2 regions of the Hungatella sp. L36 genome follow, and region 2 is predicted to be linked to the other one. Evidence: predicted binding sites of a transcription regulator. Region 2 holds the regulator's gene; the other holds the start of a gene.
What was found. The regulator HrcA, encoded in region 2, represses chaperone genes, less so after heat shock. The targets are predictions, from matches to a motif close to TGTTAGCACTCNNNNNNNNNGAGTGCTAACA.
Positions count from the first base shown of each region.

Region 1 (8,170 bases), on a different contig from region 2:
CAGCAGGACTTTCGTCTTATATTGTTCCGGAGATTCTGGCCATGGATGAGTCTGTGCTGAACGGATTGATCCGCACGGAGAAGGAGCTCCGCCGGTATGCCCGGACATTTGAAATCATCATGAAGAAGAAGGCGCACACGCTTTCTGCAGGAATGGAAGAGCTTCTGGCAAGGTCCATGGAAGCGACCCAGAGCCCTTCCGATATTTTTAACATGTTTAATAACGCGGATGTGAAATTTCCGTCCATCACAGACAGTGAGGGAAAGGAAATTCCCGTCACCCACGGAACGTATATTCCGCTCATGGAGAACCGGGACCGCCGTGTGAGAAAAGAAGCATTTCAGTCCATGTACAGCGTCTACGGCCAGTTTGCCAATACGCTGGCTGCGACGTTCGCGGCAAACGTAAAGCAGGCCTCCTTCTATGCGAAGACCAGAAGTTACGCCTCCAGCCGCGCCTATTATCTGGCGGAGAACGAGGTGCCCGAGAGCGTCTACGACAATCTGGTGGCGGCGATTCAGGAAGGCTTACCACTGCTCCATGATTATGTCGCCGTCAGAAAGAATGTGCTGGGGCTGGATGAGATCCACATGTACGATTTGTATACGCCCATGGTCAGCCGTGACGACAGCCGGATTCCCTATGAAGAGGCGAGGGAGATGGTGAAAAAGGGCCTGGCTCCGCTGGGAGAGAAGTATCTGTCCCTTTTACAGGAAGGCTTTGACAACCGCTGGATCGATGTCTATGAGAATGAAGGAAAACGCAGCGGCGCGTACTCCTGGGGCGTCTACGGAACCCACCCGTATGTGCTGCTCAATTACAGCGGCACTCTGGACAGTGTGTTTACCCTGGCCCATGAGATGGGGCATTCCCTGCACTCCTGGTTTTCCGATCAGGCGCTGCCTTACGTAGATGCGGGATACAAGATTTTCGTCGCGGAAGTGGCGTCCACGTGCAATGAGGCGCTGCTGAACCGTTATCTGCTGGCCGTGACGGAGGATAAGAAGGAGCGGGCGTATCTTCTGAACCATTTTATGGAGAGTTTCCGGGGAACGGTGTTCCGTCAGACCATGTTTGCGGAGTTTGAGGCCGAGACCCACAGGAGAAGCGAGGCGGGAGAACCGCTCACGGCGGAGCTGCTCTGCAGGCTGTACCATGAGCTGAATGTAAAATACTTCGGACCGGAGATGGTGGTCGACAGCGAGATCGATTATGAGTGGGCGAGAATCCCTCATTTCTATACGCCATTTTACGTATATCAGTATGCGACGGGCTTCTCGGCGGCCATGGCGATCAGCAGCAGGATCCTGGCCGGTGATGAACAGGCCCTGGAAGGCTATTTCAAGTTCTTAAGCGGCGGCAATTCCATGCCTCCGATCGAACTTTTAAAGCTCTGCGGCGTGGATATGTCCACAGCCCAGCCGATCAGGGAGGCTCTGGCCGTATTTAAGGAACTGCTGGAGGAATATAAGACGCTGTAGCGAAAAGAGGGGAGCAGGGATGAATCTGTATCAGATGATCTTCAAGAGAAGATCCATTCGAAAATTTAAATATGAAGCGGTACCGGAGCAGCTGTTAAAGGATATTCTGGCCTTTGCAGGCTGCGTGGCGACGCTCTGCCCGGAGATTTCCATAAAGATGGAGATTAAGGAGAATATAGAGAAAGACCTTCACGTCAAGGGCTTGTGGAAGGTGGAAGCGCCGTATTACCTGGTGTTTTATTCGGAAGATAAGGAAGGCTATATGATGAATGCCGGATATGTTCTGGAGCCGGTCCTTCTCTATATGACCGGAAAAGGCCTGGGAACGTGCTACCTCGGCAGCACCCGCATCCCCGGAGCGGAACCGGCCGGGATGAAGGCGGCCATAGCCGTTGCGTTTGGATACCCCAAATCCCTGCTGTACCGCGATCCGGCTACGGCAAAGCGTCTGCCGTTAAAAGAACTCTGCGTGTTTAAGGATGAGATCGGCGAGCCGGTGAAGAATATCCTGAAAGCCGTCCGTCTGGCACCTTCGGCCATGAATACGCAGCCCTGGCGTTTTATCGTCTACCATGACAGAATCTATATTTTTTCCTGCAAGGAATTTCTCCCGTCCCAGACCATGGTGGCGATGAGGGATTTGAGCATGGGAATCATGCTGTCTCATCTGTCCATCGCGGCGGAGGAGCTGTGGCTGAATTTAAAGATCGAAGTGGAAGCGCAGATGGTAAAGAAGTCTTATAAGAGCGGCGCCTACGTGGCAACTGCATTTCTGCTGGAATAATGCCGGACTGTGTTTCAGGCATGGATACAGAGAATGGATAATAGAAGAAAATCGAGACATCAAGATAAAAAAGGGACAGCCCCTTCGGAAATCGCTGCCGTTATGAAACGGCAGACGGATCGCTCCGGGGGGCTGTCCTCATTTTCTATTCTAAAGGGGGCTGCGGGGATATGTGTTATTCAATGGTGATGTAGTGGTTTTCTTCAATCTGCTTTGGAGCTTCCTTCGGAACGGTCAGCTTCAGGATGCCGTTGTCGAAAGCAGCCTTTATGTCTTCCTGGCGTAACTGGGATCCAACGTAGAAGCTTCTCTTGCAGGAGCCGCTGTAGCGCTCTTTGCGGAGGAAGTTCCTGCCCTCGCTGTCTTCGGAAGAGCCTGACGCCTCGGCAAAGATGGTCAGATAGCCGTCCTTTAATTCGGCACGCACATTCTCCTTTTTGTAACCCGGAAGTTCCACGTCGATGATGTAATTGGTTCCGTCATCTTCAATATCGGTTCTCATAAGCGTTGTTCTGTTCTGAACAGAGTCGTTAAAAAATGGATCGTTGAAAAATTCATCGAATAAGTTGTTTCTTCTGGATAATAACATAGGTTCTTCCTCCTTATTTATCTGCACCGCTTTTGATGCGGTGTTGTTGTTTGATTTGTTCTAGGTGTAATATAACACAAATTGTTAGCACTGTCAATAGGTGAGTGCTAATTTTTCTTGCGATTTCTTTTATTACCTTATATAGACCGGTGGTACGGCGAGAAAGACGCTTGAAACAGCCCCTTACTTATGATAGAATTGGTAAGAATAGAGAAAATGTGAGGAACGAAGGAGGAGACTATGATTAATCAGTTGATTCAGAGGATTCAAAAAACAAAGGCACCCATCTGTGTTGGACTGGATCCGATGCTTGGCTATATACCGGAGCATGTGACAAGAAAGGCATTTGATGAGTTTGGTGAGACACTGGAAGGCGCAGCGGAGGCCATCTGGCAGTTTAATAAAGAAATCGTGGACCATGTCTATGACATTATTCCATCTGTAAAGCCGCAGATCGCCATGTATGAGCAGTTTGGGATCGAAGGACTTAAAATATACAAGAGAACCGTCGGCTACTGTCAGGAGAAGGGACTTCTCGTGATCGGCGATGCGAAGAGAGGGGATATCGGTTCCACCTCCGCGGCGTATGCCACGGCGCATATCGGCCATGTGAAGGTGGGGAGCAGCGTGCTTACCGGTTTCGGTACCGATTTCCTGACTGTGAATCCATATCTTGGCACCGACGGGGTAAAACCGTTTGTCGATGTCTGCAGGGAGGAGGACAGAGGCCTCTTCGTGCTGGTAAAGACCTCCAACCCTTCCAGTGGTGAATTCCAGGATCAGCTGATCGGCGGCAGACCGCTGTACGAGCTGGTAGCAGACAAGGTAGTGGAATGGGGAGCAGACTGCATGGATGGCGCTTACAGCAACGTCGGAGCCGTAGTGGGTGCGACTTACCCGGAGATGAGCAGAATCTTAAGGAAACTGATGCCGAATACCTACTTCCTGGTACCGGGATACGGTGCGCAGGGCGGCACCGCCGAGGACTTAAAGTACTGTTTCAATGAAGACGGACTCGGCGCCATCGTCAATTCCTCCAGAGGCATCATCGCCGCCTACAAGCAGGAGAAATACGCGAAGTTTGGCGCGGAGCATTTCGGTGAAGCGTCCAGACAGGCCGTGATCGACATGGTTTCCGATATCAACAGCGTACTGTAGGAGGAATCATGGCGCAGAGAAAAGTAACAGCCTTTGTGGATAGTCAGGAAAGGCTGACAGAAGATGTATACAGCATGTGGATCCGGGAGGAGGAGATGGCTGCCCAGGCAAAGCCGGGACAGTTTATTTCTGTGTATACAAAGGACGGAGCAAAACTGCTTCCGCGCCCGATCAGCATCTGTGAGACGAATAAAGAAACCGGTATGCTGCGGATCGTATATAGGACCGTCGGAGCGGGAACGGAGGAGTTCTCCCGTTACCAGGCGGGAGATACGGTCGATATTATGGGACCTCTCGGCAACGGATTCCCGCTGGAGGAAGCAGCAGAGGGAAAGACCGCCTTCTTAATCGGCGGCGGAATCGGGATTCCCCCCATGCTGGAGCTGGCGAAGCAGTTACACTGCAAAAAAGAAGTGATTTTAGGATATCGTGATGTCCTGTTTTTAAATGAGGAATTCGCCCCTTACGGGGAAGTGGTTCTTGCGACAGAGGACGGAAGCGCCGGAACAAAGGGCAATGTCATTGATGCCATCAGAGAGCACGGTTTAAAGGCGGACGTAATCTTTGCCTGTGGTCCGACTCCCATGCTGCGCGCGTTAAAGGCCTATGCCGCCGAGGAGAGCATCACCTGCTTTCTGTCTCTCGAGGAGAAGATGGCCTGCGGAATCGGCGCATGTCTGGCCTGCGTATGCAAGACAAAGAACGTGGACGAACACTCCCAGGTTCACAATGCGAGAATCTGTAAAGACGGGCCGGTATTTCGGGCAGAGGAGGTAGAACTCTGATGAATATGAAAGTAAACTTAGCTGGTGTGGAGCTGAAAAATCCGGTCATGACGGCTTCCGGTACCTTCGGATCCGGAGCGGAATACGGCGAGATGGTGGATTTAAACGGTCTGGGCGCAGTAGTGACCAAGGGCGTGGCCAATGTGCCGTGGCCCGGCAATCCGACTCCCAGGATCGCAGAGACGTACGGCGGCATGATCAATGCCATCGGCCTGCAGAATCCGGGAATCGATGTGTTTGCAAAGCGCGATATTCCATTTTTAAAGCAGTATGATACGAAGATTATTGTCAATGTCTGCGGCAGAACCACGGAGGACTACGTGGAAGTGGTAGAACGGCTCGGGGATGAACCGGTGGATATGCTGGAGATCAACATTTCGTGTCCCAATGTAAAGGAGGGCGGCATTGCCTTCGGACAGGATCCGAAAGCGGTGGAGGCCATTACCAGAGAGGTAAAGAAGCATGCGAAGCAGCCGGTCATCATGAAGCTGAGCCCCAACGTGACGGATATCACCGTCATGGCGAAGGCGGCGGAGGCGGGCGGCGCCGATGTGATCTCTTTGATCAATACGCTGACAGGCATGAAGATTGATATAAACCGCAGAACCTTTGCGGTGGCGAATAAGACGGGCGGATTATCCGGTCCGGCTGTGAAGCCGGTGGCGGTCCGCATGGTGTATCAGGCGGCAAATGCCGTAAAGATCCCCATCATCGGCATGGGCGGCATCATGAACGCGGAGGATGCGCTGGAATTTATCCTGGCGGGAGCCACGGCAGTTTCTGTGGGAACGGCCAACTTCCATAATCCGTATGCCACAGCCGAGGTTGTGAGCGGAATCGAAAGCTATATGAAGAAATATAACGTAGAAGATATCAATGATTTAGTCGGAGCCGTACGGTAAGAGGCCGGCGAAAGGAAGGACGATAAGATGGAGCAGTATAAGCAGGAATTTATAGAGTTTATGGTAGACAGCAGCGTGCTGAAGTTTGGAGATTTTACCTTAAAGAGCGGAAGAAAGTCTCCATTTTTTATGAATGCGGGCGCCTATGTGACAGGCGCGCAGTTAAAGAAACTGGGTGAGTATTATGCGAAAGCGATCCATGATAATTTCGGGGATGATTTCGATGTGCTGTTCGGACCGGCGTACAAGGGAATTCCGTTAAGTGTGGCGACCACCATCGCTTACCATGAATTATACGGGAAAGAGATCCGATACTGTTCGAACCGGAAGGAAGCAAAGGACCACGGAGACGCAGGGATTCTTCTGGGAAGCCCGATTAAGGACGGCGACCGCGTGGTGATCATCGAGGACGTAACCACATCCGGCAAATCAATTGAAGAGACATTTCCAATTATCAAGGCACAGGGTGATGTGACAATTCTTGGCCTGATGGTTTCCTTAAACCGTATGGAGAAGGGAAAAGGAGAGAAGAGCGCTCTCGACGAGATTCATGACAAGTATGGTTTCAACGCAAAAGCCATCGTTACTATGGCAGAAGTAATCGAATATCTGTATAATAAGGAATATAACGGAAAGATTATTATTGATGATACTTTAAAGGCGGCAATTGACGCCTATTATGAAATCTACGGCGTAAAGTAAGGAGAGCTGAATATGGAGAGAGTTTATAAGACCATGAGAAATGCGGGCGCGCTTAACATTGTAATCGGAATCATTATTACAGTAGCAGGCTTAAGCGTTGGAATCATGTCTATCATCAATGGCGCTGTTCTGCTTAAGAGAAAATCCGAGATCACTTTTTAAATGGGGCATTTATGATAAAAAATACAACAAAACGACAAAAGCTGGGTTGGGTGATTTTTATCGTTTACCTGATTTTTTTGGCGTACTTCCTGTTCTTCTCCGAGGACTTTGGCCGGGGAAGCCATCTGCAGGAGGAGTACGCCTATAATCTGGTGCCGTTCAAGGAGATCAGACGCTTTATTGTGTACTGGCACGTGGTAGGAATCCGGTCGTTTTTGCTGAATATTGTGGGAAATGTTGTTGGATTTATGCCATTCGGATTTTTTCTTCCGGTTATCAGCCGCAGAAGCCGTCACTGGTATAACACCGTGCTGTTAAGCTTTCTGTTCAGCCTCTGCATCGAGACGGTGCAGCTGGTGTGGAAGGTCGGCAGCTTCGACGTGGACGATATGATACTCAACACCCTTGGCGGTTTACTCGGCTTTGTGTTCTACAAAATTGTACAGACGATAAGAGTGAGGAGGAAGCGGCGTGCAGCAGCAGAAAAAAGTATCCTACATTAGGAAACCATTTGCGAGGAGAAGCTTCATGGCCCTTGGGCTTGCTGTCGCCGCTTTGATTCTTGCGGTCATCGGTGTGGCGAGCTCGGTCATGACGGCAGGGAACGCGGAGCTTAATGTGGCCGCGGTGTGCTTCTGCAGCTTCCTGATTGCCATAGTCTCTCTGATTTATGGGGCGCTTTCTTTTTTTGAAAAGGAAAAGAAGTACATACTGTCCAAAATAGGGATGGCCGTCAGCGGCTTTCTGGTTATTGTATGGGCAGTTCTGATTATCATTGGATTTGGAGGATGACAATGAACGTTTGTGACAGATTCAAAGAAGAAAATGAAAGTGTGATGGAACGGTATCAGCTTTCCATGGAACGGCTCCAGGCCATCCAGAGCGAGGAGACGGTGGAAGAACCGTACCGCTCCTATTTCCGTAAGATGGCATCCTTTATCGGCATGATCGGCGATTATCGGGAAATGGTGGCAGGCGGACTGGCGGAAAACGCGCCGCTTAAGGAGTTAGAGGACTGGAACCACAGGCTTTATGAGGACATTCTTCCGGAGAATTACGAGACCAGCTATGGCAATCCGCAGTACGCTGTTTCCGCTCTGGGAGAAGAGTATGGACAGCTGCTTTCTTACCTTTATAAGGAAATCCGGGGCGATATTATCTTTGCTGCGGAAAACAGGCTGACGGATATCACCATTTTAAATGAAACACTGATTGAGATTTATAATATGTTTGAGGATACGGTTCCTTCCGCCGCCAGTATTAAGGATGTGCTCTACTGGTTTGTCAGTGATTACTGTGACTATACGGTGGCATACCGCATCCGGGAAGGTGTGGATCCCACGCTGACTTTTGCGAAGGACATCATCCTGGACAGCGATTTAAGCGACCTGCGGTATTTATACCGGTTTGGCGATTATATATCCGAATCCGAGCTGTTAGTGGCGCAGTTTATGAATTCACTTCCGGAGGAGACGGTGCGGCTTATGGCGGACACCTATACGGAAGGGTACCGGAAGGGCTTCGAGGTGATGGGGCGCGATCTGTCAAAGAAGAGCGCGGTGCAGATCCGGTATGAGCTGGGCTTTGAGCGTATGGTGAAGGCGGCA
Region 1 is NZ_JACOPC010000001.1:808,272-816,441, forward strand. It holds gene pepF (oligoendopeptidase F) at 1-1,481, shown strand, start outside; gene H8S80_RS03515 (nitroreductase family protein) at 1,501-2,265, shown strand; gene H8S80_RS03520 (Hsp20/alpha crystallin family protein) at 2,441-2,854, opposite strand; gene pyrF (orotidine-5'-phosphate decarboxylase) at 3,095-4,012, shown strand; gene H8S80_RS03530 (dihydroorotate dehydrogenase electron transfer subunit) at 4,021-4,797, shown strand; gene H8S80_RS03535 (dihydroorotate dehydrogenase) at 4,797-5,699, shown strand; gene pyrE (orotate phosphoribosyltransferase) at 5,727-6,401, shown strand; gene H8S80_RS03545 (hypothetical protein) at 6,414-6,563, shown strand; gene H8S80_RS03550 (VanZ family protein) at 6,575-7,066, shown strand; gene H8S80_RS03555 (DUF6142 family protein) at 7,035-7,355, shown strand; gene H8S80_RS03560 (aminopeptidase) at 7,358-8,170, shown strand, end outside.
Region 1: a site for HrcA is predicted at 2,937-2,967, ahead of H8S80_RS03520 (Hsp20/alpha crystallin family protein). Genes of this name have one in related genera too.

Region 2 (8,170 bases):
TCGCCGAAGATATCGCCAAAGATATCTCCCATATCTGCGCCGGAAAAATCGAAACCGCCGAATCCGCCCGGTCCGCCGTTTCCGTCAAACGCAGCGGAACCAAACTGGTCGTACTGGCGTCTCTTATCTGGATCACTGAGCACGCTGTACGCCTCGGAAGCTTCTTTAAACTTCTCCGCTGCGGCAGCGTCGCCGGGGTTCGTATCAGGATGGTATTTTTTTGCTAATGCCCTGTAGGCCTTCTTAATCGCCGCATCGTCTGCGTCTTTGGGAATGCCGAGGACTTCATAATAATCTCTCTTTTCTGCCATCTTAGGTCTACCTTTCACTCATCGCTTTACCTGGTTCCGGCCCTTCATGCCTGCCGGACAACCAGATATGAAAACTGCGGAAAAAGTGCTGTATCACTACAACACTTTTTCCAAAGCCCTGTCAACTGACCAGACTATCTTACACCTCTTTGTAGTCTCCGTCAACTACATCGCTGTCCTGATAGGAAGCTCCGCCGCCTGCGTTATCCGCACCAGCGCCCATATCAGGGCCGGCACCTGCAGAACCCTGGGCAGCCTCATATACTTTTGCAAACAGTGCCTGAGCGCTGTTCATCAGCTTCTCTTTGCCTGCCTTGATGTCTTCGATCTGCGCGTCTGTCATCTCTTCGATCGGAGCTCTGTTGATGGCTTCTTTTAAAGCGTTTAAATCAGCTTCTACGGCAGCCTTATCATTGGCGTCAATTTTGTCGCCTACTTCCTGTAAAGCCTTCTCTGTCTGGAATACCATGGAGTCGGCGTCATTTCTCGCATCAATACCTTCCTTGCGCTTCTTATCCTGAGCCTCGAATTCAGCCGCTTCTTTTACAGCCTTATCGATATCATCATCGGACATGTTGGAGCCGGAAGTGATGGTGATGTGCTGTTCCTTGCCTGTTCCAAGATCCTTAGCGGATACGTTTACGATACCATTGGCATCGATATCAAAGGTAACCTCGATCTGCGGAACGCCTCTTCTTGCAGGCGGAATTCCGTCTAAACGGAACTGGCCGAGTGTCTTGTTGTCTCTCGCGAACTGTCTCTCGCCCTGTACAACGTGGATATCAACCGCTGTCTGGTTGTCAGCCGCTGTGGAGAAGATCTGGCTCTTCTTTGTCGGGATTGTGGTGTTTCTCTCAATCAGTCTTGTCGCTACGCCGCCCATGGTCTCGATGGATAAGGACAGTGGAGTAACGTCCAGAAGAAGGATATCGCCTGCGCCGGCATCGCCTGCCAGCTTACCGCCCTGAATGCTGGCGCCGATCGCCACACACTCGTCAGGATTTAAGGTCTTGGACGGTTCTTTTCCTGTCAGCTGTTTTACTTTTTCCTGTGCTGCCAGCATACGGGTGGAACCGCCTACCAGCAGAACTTTTCCAAGCTCGGAAGCTGTGATTCCGGCATCTCTTAATGCGTTCTGTACCGGAACAGCCGTGCGCTCGATCAGATCGAGTGTCAGCTCGTCAAATTTCGCTCTCGTTAAGTTCATATCGAGATGCTTCGGGCCTTCTGCCGTAGCAGTGATGAACGGTAAGTTGATGTTGGTGGTTGTGGAGGAGGATAATTCCTTCTTAGCCTTCTCTGCAGCTTCTTTTAATCTCTGCATAGCCATCTTGTCACCGGATAAGTCTACGCCCTCTGTCTTCTTGAATTCGTCTACCATCCACTGGGTGATGCGGTTGTCGAAATCATCGCCGCCCAGACGGGTATCGCCGTTTGTAGAAAGTACTTCGATTACGCCGTCGCCGATTTCGATGATGGAAACATCGAATGTACCGCCGCCTAAATCGTATACCATGATCTTCTGCTCTTTTTCATTGTCAAGGCCGTATGCCAGCGCTGCTGCCGTCGGCTCGTTGATAATACGCTTTACATCAAGGCCGGCAATCTTGCCTGCGTCCTTGGTTGCCTGACGCTGTGCGTCGTTGAAGTATGCAGGAACCGTGATAACGGCCTCTGTTACCTTCTCGCCCAGATAAGCCTCTGCGTCTGCTTTTAACTTCTGCAGAATCATCGCGGAGATTTCCTGCGGTGTGTAATTCTTTCCGTCGATCGCTACCTTGTAGTCTGTACCCATATGTCTCTTAATGGAAGAGATGGTTCTGTCCGCATTGGTAACCGCCTGACGCTTTGCAGGCTCACCTACCAGTCTCTCACCGTTTTTTGTAAATGCTACGATAGATGGTGTTGTTCTTACACCCTCACTGTTCGGAATAACAACCGGTTTTCCACCTTCCATAACAGCCACACAGCTGTTAGTAGTACCTAAGTCAATACCAATAATCTTGCCCATAGTTTTTTCCTCCTATAATTGTCTTTACTCTCAATTTTATCATTTAATGTTCAGCTCATCTAAGCTCGAAAGAACCTCGCTAAGATTCGTGAACGACGTTCGCACTAAACTCGAATAGACCTCGTTAAATGCTCACAGTCAATTGGCTACCTGAACCATGGAGTGTCTCACCACGGTATCCCGGTAGGTATAACCCTTCTGAAGTTCCATGGCGATCGTATTCTCGCCAAGGGATTCGTCATCAATATGCATCACTGCGTTGTGGAAATTCGGGTCAAATGGCTGACCCACCGCTTCGATCGGTTTTACACCTGCATCCTCCAGCGTCTTCATAAGCTGTTTATATATTTTTTCCATTCCTTCTGCAAACGGAGCGCCCTTATCCTCCTCCGGAACGGCTGCAAGGCCTCTCTCGAAATTGTCGACAACCGGAAGTATCTTTTCAATGATGTCTCTGGCGCCGATTTCAAACATGGCAGATTTTTCTTTTTCTGTTCTCTTTCTGTAGTTATCGAACTCGGCCATATTCCGCTGCAGACGGTCGGTCAGTTCCTCTATCTTGGCGTCTTTCGGATCTTTCTTCTCTTTCTTCTTTCCAAAAAATCCTTTTTTCTCCGGTTCTGCCTGCTTTTCTTCTGCCGGCTCTTCTTCTCCGGTTTTTTCCTCAGCGGCGTCCTCAGCACACGCTTCTGTCTCCGCGGCCTCTTTTTCGCCTTTTTCTATTTCCTTTTCAACGGAACCGGCGTCTTCAGCCTTCATGGCCTCTTCTACCAGTTCCTCTTCTATTCTCGTCTCTTCGCTGCTCACTGTTCTTCCCTTCACCTTTCATCTTTTTTCAGGATCGAATCCAGCTGCGTCATGAGATTCCGCAGCGTATTCAAAACCTTTTCATAGTCCATACGCTTTGGACCGATGATACCGATCGTTCCCCTCAAGCCCTCGCCCAGCTCGTAATTCGCTGTGACGATACTGCAGTCCCTCATCGTCTGCACCGGCGCTTCCTCGCCGATATAGACCTGAATTCCCGAACTGCTTTCTGAACTGTTCACATCATCGACCAGCTCCTGAAGGAGTTCTTTCTGTTCCAGCGTACCGATCAGACGGCTCGCCATCTCTCCGTCGCTTAACTCCGGATACTTGAAAATGTTCGTGGCGCCGCTGGTGTAAATCTGCAAATCATCGTCGTCCGCCCGGATTGCTTCCGCAACCTCGTTGAGAACCCGGTCGACCACCTCGCTGTGTATGCCGGCCTGCTCCTTTAATCTGCTGATCACGTCCAGATTGATTTCCTCTATGGTCAGCCCGTTTAAGGCATTATTAAGAAGAATGTTAAGATTTAAAAGCCCTTCATCGCTTAGCTGCTGGCTGATGGGGATCATGGTGTTCTTAATCATATTTCCCTCTACAACGATGACCACCAGAAGCTTTCCATCATCAACCTTGGACAGCTGGATGAATTTCAGCTTGTTTCTATGATACTGGGGAGCGCTGATCAAAGCCGCGTAATTCGTGTTCTGCGCCAGGATTCTCGCCATCTGCTTCAGCAGAAGCTCGACCCGGTCCACACGCTTTAGCATCAGTTCCTTGATTTCAGTAAACTCTTCTTCTTTCTCCTGCATGATCTGATCCACATAGAAACGGTATCCCTTATCGGAGGGAATCCGCCCGGCCGACGTATGCGGCTGTACAATGTATCCCAGCTCCTCCAGATCAGACATCTCATTCCGGATCGTGGCTGAACTTAAATTCAGATCGGTGTACTTGGAAATAGTTCTGGAACCAACCGGTTCGCCGGTTTCTAAGTACGTTTTAATAATGGCCTTCAAGATCGTAACCTTACGGCCGTCCAACTGGTCCTTATCGTTCAACCCGCCACACTTCCTTTCTGAGCCTTCCTGTTAGCACTCAACGTTTGGGAGTGCTAACATCTTCATTTCATAATATATTCTTTTTTCCCTCATTTGTCAATACATTCGATTGAAAATTTTTTGAGAATTTTCTGTGAACTTCTTCTTTACAAATTATAAAGCATTTTATTGAAGTAAGACAATTGTTCGCTGCCGTTCCAGGAGCCAGCCGGGACCGAACAGGATGCAGAGGGCGGCAGGGGCGGGGGCGGGGAACTGTGACAAATGTTACAAACGTATTGCCAGTATTTCCTTGACATTTAACAGTTTTGTAATATAATGAAAATTGATACACCATAACAACGCATTTTTCTATCATATTTCACGGAAAAATCATAATATTGCGAGGTAAATCATGAAAAAGAAATCAGGAAAGCTTCTTCTGATGCTGTGTGTGACGCTCCTCTGTACCCTGTTTTTATCCATGACGGCTCTGGCTGCCGAAGAAAAGGGCGCTCTCACGGCCGTGGATGGAAACCATATTACAGGGTGGCTGAAGGACAACGCGGAATCCGACGAGACGGCAGCGGTTGAACTGCATATTTACAAAGACGGAGCCGCCAAAGCGGCAAAGGTCATCACAGTACCGGAAGAAAGCTACAGCGAAGAGGCAGGAAAGTCCTATGGAGACGGCTGCCGTGCATTTGACTATAAGATCAGCTGGGAAGAAATAGGCGGAACCTCTTATAAAGTAGAAGCCTGCCTGGTAACCGGAGATGAGAAAACACTTCTTACCGGCTCCCTGGAATACAAACCGGCACCAGAAGCTTTAAAGAAAACTGAAAGCACCAGCGAGGAGATCGGCCCCGGAATTCCGAAAAAAGAGGAGAAACCGGTGGAAGAAACCTTCGGAGGATATAAAAAGGGAGAGTCCCTCGGGATCTTCAAGACCACCGGATACTGTGGATGCAGTAAATGTTCCGGCGGCAGCGGCCTCACCTATTCCGGTACCGTGCCGCAGGCAAACCACACCATATCAGCAGACATCACCGTACTTCCCCTTGGAACAAAGGTGATGATCGGTGAAACCGTTTATACGGTGGAGGACATCGGAAGCGGAGTGGACGGCCACACCGTGGATCTCTACTTCTCCAGCCACCAGGAAGCACTGGACTATGGAGTAAAAAAACAGGAAGTATTTCAGGCAATTGCGGAGTAGATCCTGAATTATAATATAAGAAGAAAAACCTTTCAATCAACACATCAGAACGAATAGAGACGCCTTATAAAACATCGGGCGTCTCTATTTTTTTATTCATATCCTTGACAAATCTGGAAAATAGTGTAAAATGTGTACTTGTACCTCATTTATTACAAAACTGTTACATATATTTATAATATATTAAAATATGTTACAGCTAGTAAAAAAGAAAGGATGTATTTATTACATGAAACGATTGAAACGAAATCAACTGTTCTTCGGAACTTTACTTATGATGACATTTTTATTAGGTACCGCCGTCCCGGCTCTCGCAGGGCAGACACCCGGAGTTCTGGATTGTGTGGAGGGCGACAGCGTCCGGGGCTGGGCCTGGAACAGCTCCGATCCCGCTTCCGCGGTAGAAGTCAAGGTCACAGTCACCAATCAGGCGACAGGACAGACAGAGGCCGAGTACACGGCTCCCGCCGATGACTACCGGGAAGACCTGGTCAGGAAAGGCACCGGAACCGGCAATTACGGATTTGAAGTGATCGTACCGTGGGAATCGTATGAAGACGGTTCCTATCTCGTTGAAGCCTACGCATCAGGAATGAAGCTCTCCAGCCCGAAGGTACACAGTGTCGGCGATATGCAGGTCATGAGCTCTGACGGAAGCGCAGGAACGCTCCGCTCCCTCGGTGTCTTTAAGACCACCGGCTACTGCCCGTGTTCCGCCTGCTCCGAGGGTTGGGGACGCCACACCAGCACAGGAGCCATCGCCTCCGCCAACCACACGATCGCGGTTGACCCGAGAGTGATTCCTTACGGAAGCAAGATTATGATCAACGGCGTGATCTATACCGCAGAGGACCGCGGCGGCGCAGTAAAAGGAAACCATGTTGATATCTTCTTTAATACACACGGAGAGACGAGGGCATATGGTACCAGAAGTGCGGAAGTGTTCCTGGTTCAGTAAGAAAAATAATCAGGGCAGACCCTGTATGGTAATAAAAAGGAACAATACAAAAACCGCTGTTAAGTTAGAATGGGAATCGTTCTAATTTAACAGCGGTTTTCTGTATCCTTTATTTCCATCAGTCAAGCAGGAACAGGCTCATCGCGTAGTTGCTCAAATCAAGCCCCCGCTCGGTCAGATGGTAGTAGCCGTTTTTATGTTCCAGCAGGCCCTCACGCTCCAGTTTGTCGATCACACCGCCATAGACGTTTCGTATACTCTGTCCAAACCGGGTGATAAAGCCTTCTACCGATACGCCCCGTGTCAGGCGAAGCCCCAGGAACATGAACTCTTCCATCTTGGACTTTACGCTCAGCTGCTCCATATCCTGTCTGAGCGCCTGACAAAACTCTGCCTCGTCGTCGAAGTGGGCCGATACGTAGCTTTGAAAATCGGACGTGTTGTGGAAACGGCATCCCTCCAAATAAGAGGAGGCCCCCAGTCCCAGTCCCAGATACCCGGTTCCGGTCCAGTATCCCACATTGTGGCGGCATTCAAAGCCGGGTCTGGCATAGTTGGATATCTCATACCGCTCATACCCCTGTTCGGCCAGACAGTTCCTGGTCATGTAATACATTTCCCGCTCGGTATCCTCATCCGGAAGATCCGGCAGCGCCATTAAGCGGCGGCGTTCCTCCGGAGACATCTCATAGCTCTCCATCTCCACATGGCCGCCGTAACGGTCGTAAAACGGCGTTCCTTCCTCTACGATCAGACTGTAGGCAGATATGTGTTCCGGCTTCAGCATAGCCGTCTTTTTCAGCGTATTCCTCCACGATTCCGGAGTCTGTCCCGGAATGGCGGAAATCAGGTCCACATTGACGTTCGTAAATCCTGCCATGCGTACCCTCTGAAAACTTTTTAAGAATTCGTCGTAGGTGTGGATTCTCCCAAGATAGCGAAGCTCCGTGTCATCCGCCGACTGAAGTCCCATGCTGACGCGGTTGATTCCAGCTTCCCGGTAGGCGACGAGACCTTCCATCTTCACCGTCCCCGGATTGACCTCGATCGTTATCTCCGCATCGGGCGCGATGTCGTAGTGTTCCTTAAGCGTCCCCATGATGGCTGTAATATCGGTCACATCCAGGACAGAAGGCGTTCCCCCACCCAGAAAAATGGTATCAACCTGATACTCCCGTACAAAGCTGCTCTGAATGCGTATCTCTTCCAGCAACTTGTCCGTATACTCCCGGCGCATCCGCATGTTACCCGGAAACGACAGGAAATCGCAATAGGCGCATTTCTTTGCACAGAAAGGAATGTGCACATAGATTTCCAATTTCTTTTTATTCATCATCTAACTTCAGTACGCTCATAAATGCCTTCTGTGGTATCTCTACGTTACCAATCTGGCGCATACGTTTTTTACCTTCCTTCTGCTTTTCAAGGAGTTTTTTCTTACGGGTTATGTCACCGCCGTAGCACTTGGCAAGTACATCCTTGCGCATGGCCTTGACGGTCTCTCTTGCAATGATCTTTCCTCCGACGGCCGCCTGGATAGGAATCTCAAACAGCTGTCTCGGGATCTCCTCCTTCAGCTTTTCGCACATCCGGCGTCCCCGGTCGTAAGCGGATTCCGCATGTACGATGAAGGACAGCGCATCCACCTCTTCCTTATTCACCAGGATATCCAGTTTCACCAGTTCAGAACGCTCGTACCCCTTTAAGTCATAATCGAAGGAGGCGTAACCTCTGGAACGTGACTTCAAAGCGTCAAAGAAGTCATAAATGATCTCATTGAGCGGAAGCTCGTACTTTAAAAGGGCACGGGTTGCTTCCATATAT
Region 2 is NZ_JACOPC010000005.1:243,655-251,824, forward strand. It holds gene dnaJ (molecular chaperone DnaJ) at 1-311, opposite strand, end outside; gene dnaK (molecular chaperone DnaK) at 451-2,322, opposite strand; gene grpE (nucleotide exchange factor GrpE) at 2,461-3,081, opposite strand; gene hrcA (heat-inducible transcriptional repressor HrcA) at 3,141-4,190, opposite strand; gene H8S80_RS14760 (3D domain-containing protein) at 4,585-5,388, shown strand; gene H8S80_RS14765 (3D domain-containing protein) at 5,618-6,346, shown strand; gene hemW (radical SAM family heme chaperone HemW) at 6,465-7,682, opposite strand; gene lepA (translation elongation factor 4) at 7,672-8,170, opposite strand, start outside.